3 regions of the Pseudoalteromonas sp. A41-2 genome follow, and region 2 is predicted to be linked to each of the others. Evidence: predicted binding sites of a transcription regulator. Region 2 holds the regulator's gene; each other region holds the start of a gene.
What was found. The regulator FliA, encoded in region 2, starts transcription of late flagellar genes. The targets are predictions, from matches to a motif close to CTAAAGNTNNNNNNNNNNNNGCCGATA.

Region 1 (3,280 bases), 350 kb from region 2:
GGACAGATATTGTCAGCAACAATCAACTAGATTCTATGACTCTTAATTTAGAACACGCATCTGCAAAGTTTTACTGCTTCACCAAAAGCAACCCATTAAACAATTTAGTACCGCAGCCACAATAGGCTTGCTAAAATAGCAATTTATTGTTTTAGGTAAGTTGTTATGACATCACTCACACACTCCCTTTGTCCTTGTGGCAGCAAACAAGATTTCTCGCTTTGCTGCCAATCTTTGCACGCAGGCGATAGCCAAGCGCAAACGCCGGAACAACTTATGCGTTCTCGCTTTAGTGCTTATGCCTTAAAAGATGCAAAATATGTCTTTACAACATACGCACAAAGCCAACAAACCGCTAACCCTGTTAGCGAAATCAAAGATTTTGCTAATAGCTGTCGTTTTACCAAGCTAAGCGTTTTAGATACTGAATATAACGAGCAAGAAGGTTTTGTAGAATTTAAAGCAAATTACTTTTACCAAAACTTGTATTGTGAGTTACACGAGAAATCGCGTTTTATTAAAGAAGATGGACTATGGCGTTACCTTGATGGTGAAATAACGCCCGTTGCTGATATTAAAATTGGCCGTAATGATGAATGCCCTTGCGGTAGCGGCAAAAAATATAAAAAGTGTCACGCAATTTAAATCACGGCTATTCACTTTTTATATAGCCAATCTAAACCTTGACTAGCCATTGTAGGGAAAGCCGTTGCGTGGTGGGCATGTGATATAAATCAACACAAAATAATGTCATTGTATTTCAGACAATAAAAATGGGCCTCAAGGCCCATTCTTAAATTCTATGAATTATAACGACTATTCTTCGTCAAATTCTTGTAACTGGCGTTGTGCTGGACGCGCTAGAATCTCGACATAAAACGATGTAAGCCCTTTTGCTTCAATATCGCTAATGCATTTATTAATTTCCGCCACATGAACGACTTTCGCGTCGTCAGCTGACTCTCCAAATTTACAATCAAATGCCCAGTAATCGGCATCTTCTGGGAGAGTTTTATTACGCTCACGTTTTAAATACTTCTTCACTTCGTGCTTAGCTGCATCAACCATGCGAGGGTATTTAATTTTCTCATGGTTAAGCGTGAATGTTTTCTTCATTATAGTCCTAATAACTTGGTTCAATGATAATGGCATAAAGCCATTTGGGCGCATTATAACAAGCACATAAAAAATTAGCTGTACTTTTTACTGATTTGCACCAATTTACCTATCTTTGTAAGTGTAGCGTACAAGGCGAGTATGACAATTTCAATTAATTAAGCAGTTGCCAATTGCAAAGGCTGATGAATCGCCTCGTCCGTTAAGCTGTCATAAAACGCAGCTGCATCCATTTGCATACGCTCTGTGGGTGCGTTTTTATCGTAATAGCGTTTTCTGACTGCTGGCTCACAGTTATCGATGACTTCTAACGGCACATGATTTTTATCATCGCGGATAGCAAGCGGCTCAGGACTGAGACAATTACGTAGGCGAATATCTGACAAGCCACCTTGTAAAAGTCGCAGCCCATTATTCTGCCCGATTAACATATCATATTGTTCAGGCGCTAATGGTTGTTTTGGGCCTGCCCCTAACTCATTTCTGAGTACGTGTTCTGAACTCTGAGTATCGGTTAATTCTGTTTTCGGTAAATGAAACTGGCTAAAATCAAGCGCATCATGAGACAGCATCGCCAATAATAAGGCAAACTCACCTTGGCGGTGTTCATGAACACTTTTGTTAAGACGATTATCAAGTTGACTCTCGTTGAGCAACAAACCATCAATTTGCATAGACTTTGGCCGAATAGTTTCAAGATTAACCAGTTATCGGCATTAATCTATTTTTCTTTAGTTTTTTTCTTTACTTAAAGAGCCAGTTTGCTATTATCAGCGCCGTTGCATTGGAGGGGTTCCCGAGCGGCCAAAGGGATCAGACTGTAAATCTGACGGCTCAGCCTTCGCTGGTTCGAATCCAGCTCCCTCCACCACTTTTCTACGCTCAGTTAAGTGGGGCCAAATGCAATAAAAATTAGTGTGGAGGGGTTCCCGAGCGGCCAAAGGGATCAGACTGTAAATCTGACGGCTCAGCCTTCGCTGGTTCGAATCCAGCTCCCTCCACCACTTTCCTTCTCTGCTAATTCACTATTCTATTTTTCATATTATTGTTTACTTCTCTTTTCCTAAATCGTTAAACTAAAAATACAGCTATTTTCAATTAAATTATCCTTTTGTTATACCATTACGCTTAATTATGTGGTCTATTTTGAGGCAATAAAACCGCGTTGATAACAAGGCAAAAATGTAGTTATTTAGTTGTTCTCGGCAATTGCTCCTGCATTGCTCTACCTCCTGCATCCATGCAGTCGTAAATCAGACATTTTTAACGCAGGTAGCGACTGGTTTAATCACTCAAAATGATTAAGTATTTTTGCGGATTAATGGAATGGACTCTCTCCACTCCCCAACGGCGTCATAATGCGCCATAGTAGTTTAGGGTAAGTTTTAGCGTAAACAAAGTAGAGAGAGTCACATGAATAAAATAACAATTGGATTAGATATCGCCAAGAACATTTTTCATTTAGTTTGGTTATCAAACTCGGGAAAAGTGCTCAAAAAGAAAAAGCTCAAACGCACTAACATGAAAGAGTATTTTTGTAATTTAGAGCCCGCAATTGTCGTCATGGAAGCGTGTGGCTCATCAAACTACTGGGCACAAAGTATTCAAAACTATGGTCATGAAGTGAAAGTTATCGCTCCACAATATGTAGTCCCTTACCGAAAAGGAAATAAAAATGATTTCAATGATGCAGAAGCGATAGCTGAAGCTTCACAACGAGTGAATATGCGATTTGTGCCAATAAAAAGTGTAGAGCAACAAGACATTCAACTGTTGCACCGTATAAGAGAGCGGCGAATAAAATGTAGAACGGCCTTAGTGAATCAAACCAGAGGCCTCTTAGCCGAATATGGTATTAGCCTCTCGCAAGGCGTTAATCAAGTGAGAAAGTCTATCCCCGATATTTTAGAAGATGCGAGTAACATGTTAACGCCATTGTCTCGTCGATATATAGCCAGTTTGTATGATGAATTAATTGAGGTAGATAAGTTAATCACGGATTTGGATAGCGAGATAAAAGCTTTAAGCCATCAGATAGAGCAGTGCCAGAAATTAGAAACAATGACAGGAATAGGTCCCATCATCGCAACAGCTTTGTATAGTGCAATAGGTGATGGTAAAACCTTTAAAAGTGGGCGTCATATGGCAGCTTGGCTGGGACTAG
Region 2 (3,280 bases):
ATATTACTAGAGACATCAGCAGTAACTTCGGGTGTATCAACAACCGGTTCAGGCTCAACAGTGACTTCTTCTGCTACTTCGTCTGTTACGGTTGTGTCTTCACCAGCGAGCTCTTCTGCTGTTGGTGGTTGACTTAATTTATGTAGGACGTCTAAGAGGGCTTGATCTGCTGGCTCTGGTTGTTCACGATTTTGAATTGTCGCGAACATTTCATTGATTGTATCGAGGGCTTGTAAAATAACATCCATAAGTTCTGGAGTTACACTGCGCACGCCTTGGCGCAACAAATCAAACACATTTTCAGCACCATGACACGCATCAACAAGCTCAGTCATGCTTAAAAAGCCTGCGCCACCTTTTACGGTGTGAAAGCCTCTAAAAATAGCGTTTAGTAAGTCTTTATCATCTGGATTATTTTCAAGCTCGACCAATTGCTCCGACAAAAGCTCTAAAATTTCCCCTGCTTCAACAAGGAAATCCTGTAAAATATCTTCATCGACTTCAAAGCTCATGCAGCTACTCTCCTCTTAGAAGCCCAGACTTGATAATAGGTCATCAACTTCATCTTGTCCTGAAACAACATCATCGCGTGACTCTTTATCAATAATTGGCCCTTCTGGACCTGCCAGCGTATCGCTTTGTGCAGGTGCTTTGTCTATGGCCTGTTTTTCTTGTTTTATTTGACCATCGTCTTGACTGCCGAATACAGTTAAGAGATTGATTAAACTGTCTTCTACTTCGCGCACTAATTCGATAACACGGCGTATTACCTGCCCCGTCAAGTCTTGATAATCTTGCGCCATTAGCACGTTGGTCATCAAGCCTTGTAACTCATCTGTTTTGGTGTGCGAGTTATTCATGAACTTATCTAAGCTGTGGCATAACGTTTTAAATTCACCGAGTTCAATTTCTCGATTCATTAAACGATCCCACGTTGGTTTAATCGTAGCAATTTCATCAGCGAGCTGTTGTGCTATAGGCAAACTCGCTTCCACGGCATCCATCGTTTTATTGGCCGCGCTTTCAGTCATTTCCATGACATAATTCAAGCGCTGCTTTGCATCCGGGATTGCTTCTGTTGTTAAATCTGTGAGTCGAGTATCAAGATCGAAGTTTTTTAGTGCTTCATGAAGTTGTCGTGTCAATTTACCGACTTCAGCAAACAACTCTGATTGTTCTTTTGATGCTGTTTCAAGTATCAGCTTATCAGCTTTCTCTTGTTCACCATTTTCAAGATACTCAACAAGTTGACGAGCTTGCTCTAAACTTATTTGAGGCGCAGCAAGTGCTGACATAAGCCTCTCCCCTTAGATTAACCTAAACGTTCAAACACTTTTTCCAATTTGGTTTTCAGTGTCGCAGCAGTGAATGGTTTGACGATATAGCCATTAACACCCGCTTGAGCAGCAGCAACAATTTGTTCTTTTTTCGCTTCAGCTGTCACCATTAACACGGGGATATGTTTAAGGCTATCATCAGCACGAATTGCGCGTAATAGATCAATACCTTGCATTCCAGGCATATTCCAATCTGTTACAACAAAATCAAACTCTTGATTTTGCAACATCGGCAATGCTGTTGAACCATCATCAGCTTCCTGCACATTGGTAAAACCTAAATCCCTTAACAGGTTTTTAATGATACGTCTCATTGTAGAAAAATCATCAACAACAAGAATTTTCATGTTTTTATCCAAAACATCCTCCGGTGAGGTTTGAACCTTATTTACTTACTACTAATTAATCCAGTCATTGATTTTTGCTTTGAGCTTAATCATCGCCTGACCATGTATTTGACTCACACGCGATTCGCTAACATCGAGTATGTGCCCTATTTCTTTTAAGTTCATTTCATCGTTGTAATACAAAGACAAAACGAGTGCATCTCTTTCTGGTAACGATTGGATAGCCGTCAATAGAGACTGGTTAAACCGTTCATTTTTAACATTATTAAACGGTTTGTCTAGTGCTAAATCATGCCCCATAGGTGTGATGACGTCTTCATCAACGCCTAAATCCTCTATACCCAGTACCTTACTGGAATTTACATCATGTAGAATATGATGGTACTCATCCAGTGTAATATCAAGTTTTTCAGCAACTTCTGTGTCTTTTGGCTCGCGGTTTAAAATACTCTCTAAATCCGAAATCGTTTCAGCGACAAGGCGTGCATTACGGTGAACTGAACGGGGAGCCCAATCACCTCGACGGATTTCATCGAGCATAGCCCCTCGAATTCGAATACCCGCAAATGTTTCAAAACTGGCCCCTTTACTCGCATCAAAATTTTTCGACGCTTCTATAAGGCCAATCATACCTGACTGAATCAAATCATCGAGTTGCACACTGGCAGGTAAACGAGCAATTAGATGACACGCCACTTTTTTAACTAAAGAGGCATGTTTTTCAACAATCGCATTTAAATTCTGTGCTGATTGATATCCCATCGCTTTATTCACCGATGTTGTCATAGTTAACCGTTTACTAGTTTTTCAATAAAAAATTCTAAATGACCTGACGGTTGATTTGGAATTGGCCACTTAACTGCTTTCGTTGCTAATGTTTTAAATGCCACAGCGGCTGGTGAGTTTGGAAATAACTCCACAATCACTTTTTGGCGGCGGGTCGATTTGCGCATATTCTCGTCATACGGAATGGTTGCGACAAGTTCCATAGACACATCTAAGAATCGATCCGTTACTTTTGAGAGTTTAGCAAATAATTCTTGCCCTTCACGCATATTGCGCACCATATTGGCAACTATTTTAAATTTGTAAACGCCATGCTCACGACTTAACACTTTAATTAGGGCGTAAGCGTCGGTAATTGAGGTAGGTTCATCGCACACAACAACAACAACATCTTGTGCTGCACGCGAAAAGCTTAATACCATGTCTGAAATACCCGCAGCGGTATCGACAATTAAAATATCAAACTCAGTATTTAGCTCGCTAAATGCGCGAATAAGCCCCGCATGTTCTGACGGTGTTAACTCAACCATACTTTGCGAGCCCGAAGTCGCTGGCACAATTTTTATACCTGCTGGGCCTTCGACAAGAATTTCATCCAGTTCACACTCACCAGATAAAACATGAGATAAGTTTCTCTCGACACGTAAACCAAGCATTACGTCACAATTTGCCAACCCTAAATCGGCATCTAATACTAATACACGATTTCCCAGCTGACCTAATGCGATCGCGGTATTGAGTGACACATTCGTTTTACCCACACCACCTTTGCCGCCAGTGACAGCGATAACTTTAACGCCACTATTATTA
Region 3 (3,280 bases), 1.7 Mb from region 2:
AATAGAGGTGCTAGAGTGACCTACACTGAATGTATCGTATTTACTTTCTTCACGGAATGGGAAAGGGTGTAAGCCATCCTTTTGACGAATCGTATGCATTTGGTCACGACGACCCGTTAAGATTTTGTGTGGGTATGCTTGGTGACCCACATCCCATACTAAACGATCTTCAGGGGTGTTATAGACATAATGCAGCGCAACAGTTAACTCAACAGTGCCTAATCCTGATGCTAAATGACCACTACTTTGCGAAACTGAGTTCAAAAGGTATTCACGTAACTCTTTACTAAACGCAGGTAATTTGTCTTGCGCTAAATCACGCAGTTGTGCTGGTTCGTCAACCAAACTTAATAATGGATACTTGCTACTATCAAGTGTCATGTTTTTTATACATCCTTCGCTAACCAGAGTGCATTATAGCCCATAGCGGCTCTGATTTTTTAGTTATTTTGTCTTTCTTTTGTAGGCACTAATATTTACGTTCAACTATATAGCTGGCAAGGCTTGCCAACTCATTTGTGTCGTAATCTATTGCCTCAAGAGCCTGATGAGCTTGGGCAAGTAAATCTTGCGCTTTTTGTTTAGCACCTGCCATGCCTAATAAAGCAGGGTAGGTTGCTTTATTAGCCGCAATATCTGACCCTTGAGGCTTTCCTAATGTTTCAGTATCAGCTTCAACGTCTAGGATATCGTCTTGTACCTGAAAAGCCAGACCTATCGCTTGACCAAATAGATTTAGTTGCTGCAATGTATGCTGATCACAGTGAGTCGCGCACAAAGCTCCCAGTGTAATTGCACAATTTAAAAGCGCCCCGGTTTTCAGTTGGTGGATACGTTCCAATTGCTCAACACTGATCACTTGATCGGTAGAGACAATATCCAGTGCTTGTCCCCCAACCATACCTTCAATACCTGAGGCTTTGCTTAATGAGGCTATCATTTTAACCTGTTGTGTCGCTGGCACCGTAAATTGATGATTAGCAATTAAATCAAATGCAAGCGTTTGCAGTGCATCGCCGGCTAAAATTGCCTGTGCTTCGCCATAAACAATGTGGCAAGTTGGTCGGCCTCGGCGTAAATCATCATCGTCCATTGCTGGCAAATCATCGTGTACAAGTGAGTAACTATGGATACACTCAATGGCTGCTGCAAGTACATCTAAATCGGCTTTGTTTGCTCCCATCATACGACCGGTTGCGTAAACAAGGTACGGCCGTAAACGCTTCCCCCCATTTAAAACACCATAATGGGTTGCGTCTTTAATTGTTTGTTCGGTATTAAGTGGCTGATCAAAATAGCGATTTAACATGGCTTCAACATCGTGTTGAGCACGTTGTAGTTGTTCTTTTAATTGCACTGAATTAGTCCAGGTTTGAATCAAAGTTGCTCAGAGGAGCTTGGCTATCGTTGCCCATTAAAATGGCCACTTTTTGTTCTGCTTGCTGTAATTTACCTGATGAGGCATTTGCCAGTGCAATACCACGTTCAAACTGTTTAAGTGACTGTTCCAAAGACAGTTCACCTTGCTCCATTTGCACAACTATTTGAGATAATTCATCCAGCGCTTCTTCAAAGCTTAAGTTTTCTGGTTTCTTTGCCGCCATTGTGGCCTCGATAGCTATTAGAAAGTGAGGCCAATTTTAGGGGGAATGCTAAACTAGGTCAAAGAATGATGTGTTTTTTTACACATAAAGCGATTTCGATATGCTATTTTTACGCTTTTAGATACAGCTTAAACTTGTAGCTTAAAAATCTTACATTAAAATAAAATTAATTCATTTAATGATTTAAGTAATTCAATTGCTTGCCGATAAGCAGTTAATAATAAAAATTTGATGCCTGAGGGTGTCGTGTTATTTTCCTCTGGAGGGGTATGTGGATTTAGCAACCATAATAGGTATTCTTGGTGCCATAGGCTTAATTGCTATGTCGATGGTGTTAAGTAGTGACGGCCAAGTTGCAATGTTTTACAACACACCTTCGGTGGTCATTGTATTCGGTGGCTCGATTTTTATTGTGTTATCAAACTTCACCATGGGACAGTTTTTGGGGATAGGGAAGGTTGCAGCTAAAGCCTTCATGTTCAAAATTGAATCTCCAGAAGAGTTAATTGAAAAAGCAGTTGAACTAGCTGACTCTGCACGTAAAGGTGGCTTTCTCGCGCTGGAAGAGGCTGATATCCCCAATGCGTTCATGCGAAAAGGGGTTGATATGCTGGTTGATGGTCATGATGCCGATGTTGTGAGGGCTACGCTACAAAAAGATATTTCTTTGACATCTGCACGTCATGAACATGGTGCCACTTTATTTAAATCGCTTGCTGATATCGCCCCGGCAATGGGTATGATTGGTACGCTGATAGGGTTGGTTGCGATGTTATCAAACATGGATGACCCTAAAGCGATTGGTCCTGCTATGGCGGTGGCCTTACTTACCACCTTATACGGTGCATTTTTAGCGAATGTTATTGCTATTCCAATCCAGGTAAAGCTTGAGCTTCGTAAAGACGAAGAAGCACTAAACCAGCGCCTCATTTTGGATGCGGTTTTAGGCATACAAGATGGTCAAAACCCGAAAGTAATTGAAGGGATTTTGAAAAACTATTTAGCCGAATCTAAACGTAAAGTAGATACTGAGGAGTAGGCATGTCTGATCAAGAGTGCAAATGTCCGCCCCCTGGCCTGCCAGCTTGGATGGGCACGTTTGCTGACTTAATGTCGTTATTAATGTGCTTCTTTGTACTCTTACTTGCTTTCTCTGAAATGGATGTACTTAAGTTTAAGCAAATAGCAGGCTCGATGAAGTTTGCTTTTGGTGTGCAAAATAAGATTGAAGTAAAAGATATTCCCAAAGGAACCTCGGTGATTGCAATGGAGTTCACGCCAGGTAAACCTGAGCCCACGCCGATTGAAACGATTCAACAACAAACCGTTGAAATGACTCAGCAAATGTTAGAGTTTCAAGCGGGTGATGAAAGCTCTGCTGGTGGTCGCCAAGAGCAACGAGGTAACAAGCGCGGTGGTGAATCGCAAAGTACTGCGCAAGAGCAAGCGATGGAGCAGTCAATTTCAGCGGCTGATCAAGAGCAAACTAATGAGCTTGTGAAAAAAATTGCTCAGCAATTAGAGCAACAGATTATGGATGGGGCGATTGAGCTTGAGTCGCTTGGTCAGCAAATTATTATCCGTATTCGTGAAAATGGCTCGTTCCCATCGGGCAGCGCATTTTTACAGCCTAAATTTAAACCTATCATTCGTGATATAGCGACCTTACTTAAAGA

Region 1: IT970_RS06275 (VC2046/SO_2500 family protein) is a predicted target of FliA. The motif match lies at 1,825-1,851, and genes of this name have one in related genera.
Region 3: pomA (flagellar motor protein PomA) is a predicted target of FliA. The motif match lies at 1,787-1,813, and genes of this name have one in related genera.

The regions. Positions count from the first base shown of each region.
Region 1 is NZ_CP065231.1:1,360,577-1,363,856, reverse strand. It holds gene IT970_RS06290 (SulA-like leucine-rich domain-containing protein) at 1-125, shown strand, start outside; gene IT970_RS06285 (YchJ family protein) at 166-645, shown strand; gene IT970_RS06280 (DUF6172 family protein) at 817-1,116, opposite strand; gene IT970_RS06275 (VC2046/SO_2500 family protein) at 1,275-1,790, opposite strand; tRNA gene IT970_RS06270 (tRNA-Tyr) at 1,903-1,987, shown strand; tRNA gene IT970_RS06265 (tRNA-Tyr) at 2,036-2,120, shown strand; gene IT970_RS06260 (IS110 family transposase) at 2,530-3,280, shown strand, end outside.
Region 2 is NZ_CP065231.1:1,009,108-1,012,387, reverse strand. It holds gene IT970_RS04695 (chemotaxis protein CheA) at 1-512, opposite strand, end outside; gene IT970_RS04690 (protein phosphatase CheZ) at 528-1,295, opposite strand; gene cheY (chemotaxis response regulator CheY) at 1,313-1,696, opposite strand; gene IT970_RS04680 (RNA polymerase sigma factor FliA) at 1,736-2,446, opposite strand; gene IT970_RS04675 (MinD/ParA family ATP-binding protein) at 2,473-3,280, opposite strand, start outside.
Region 3 is NZ_CP065231.1:2,677,577-2,680,856, reverse strand. It holds gene dxs (1-deoxy-D-xylulose-5-phosphate synthase) at 1-381, opposite strand, end outside; gene ispA ((2E,6E)-farnesyl diphosphate synthase) at 470-1,357, opposite strand; gene IT970_RS12105 (exodeoxyribonuclease VII small subunit) at 1,362-1,604, opposite strand; gene pomA (flagellar motor protein PomA) at 1,876-2,643, shown strand; gene IT970_RS12095 (flagellar motor protein MotB) at 2,646-3,280, shown strand, end outside.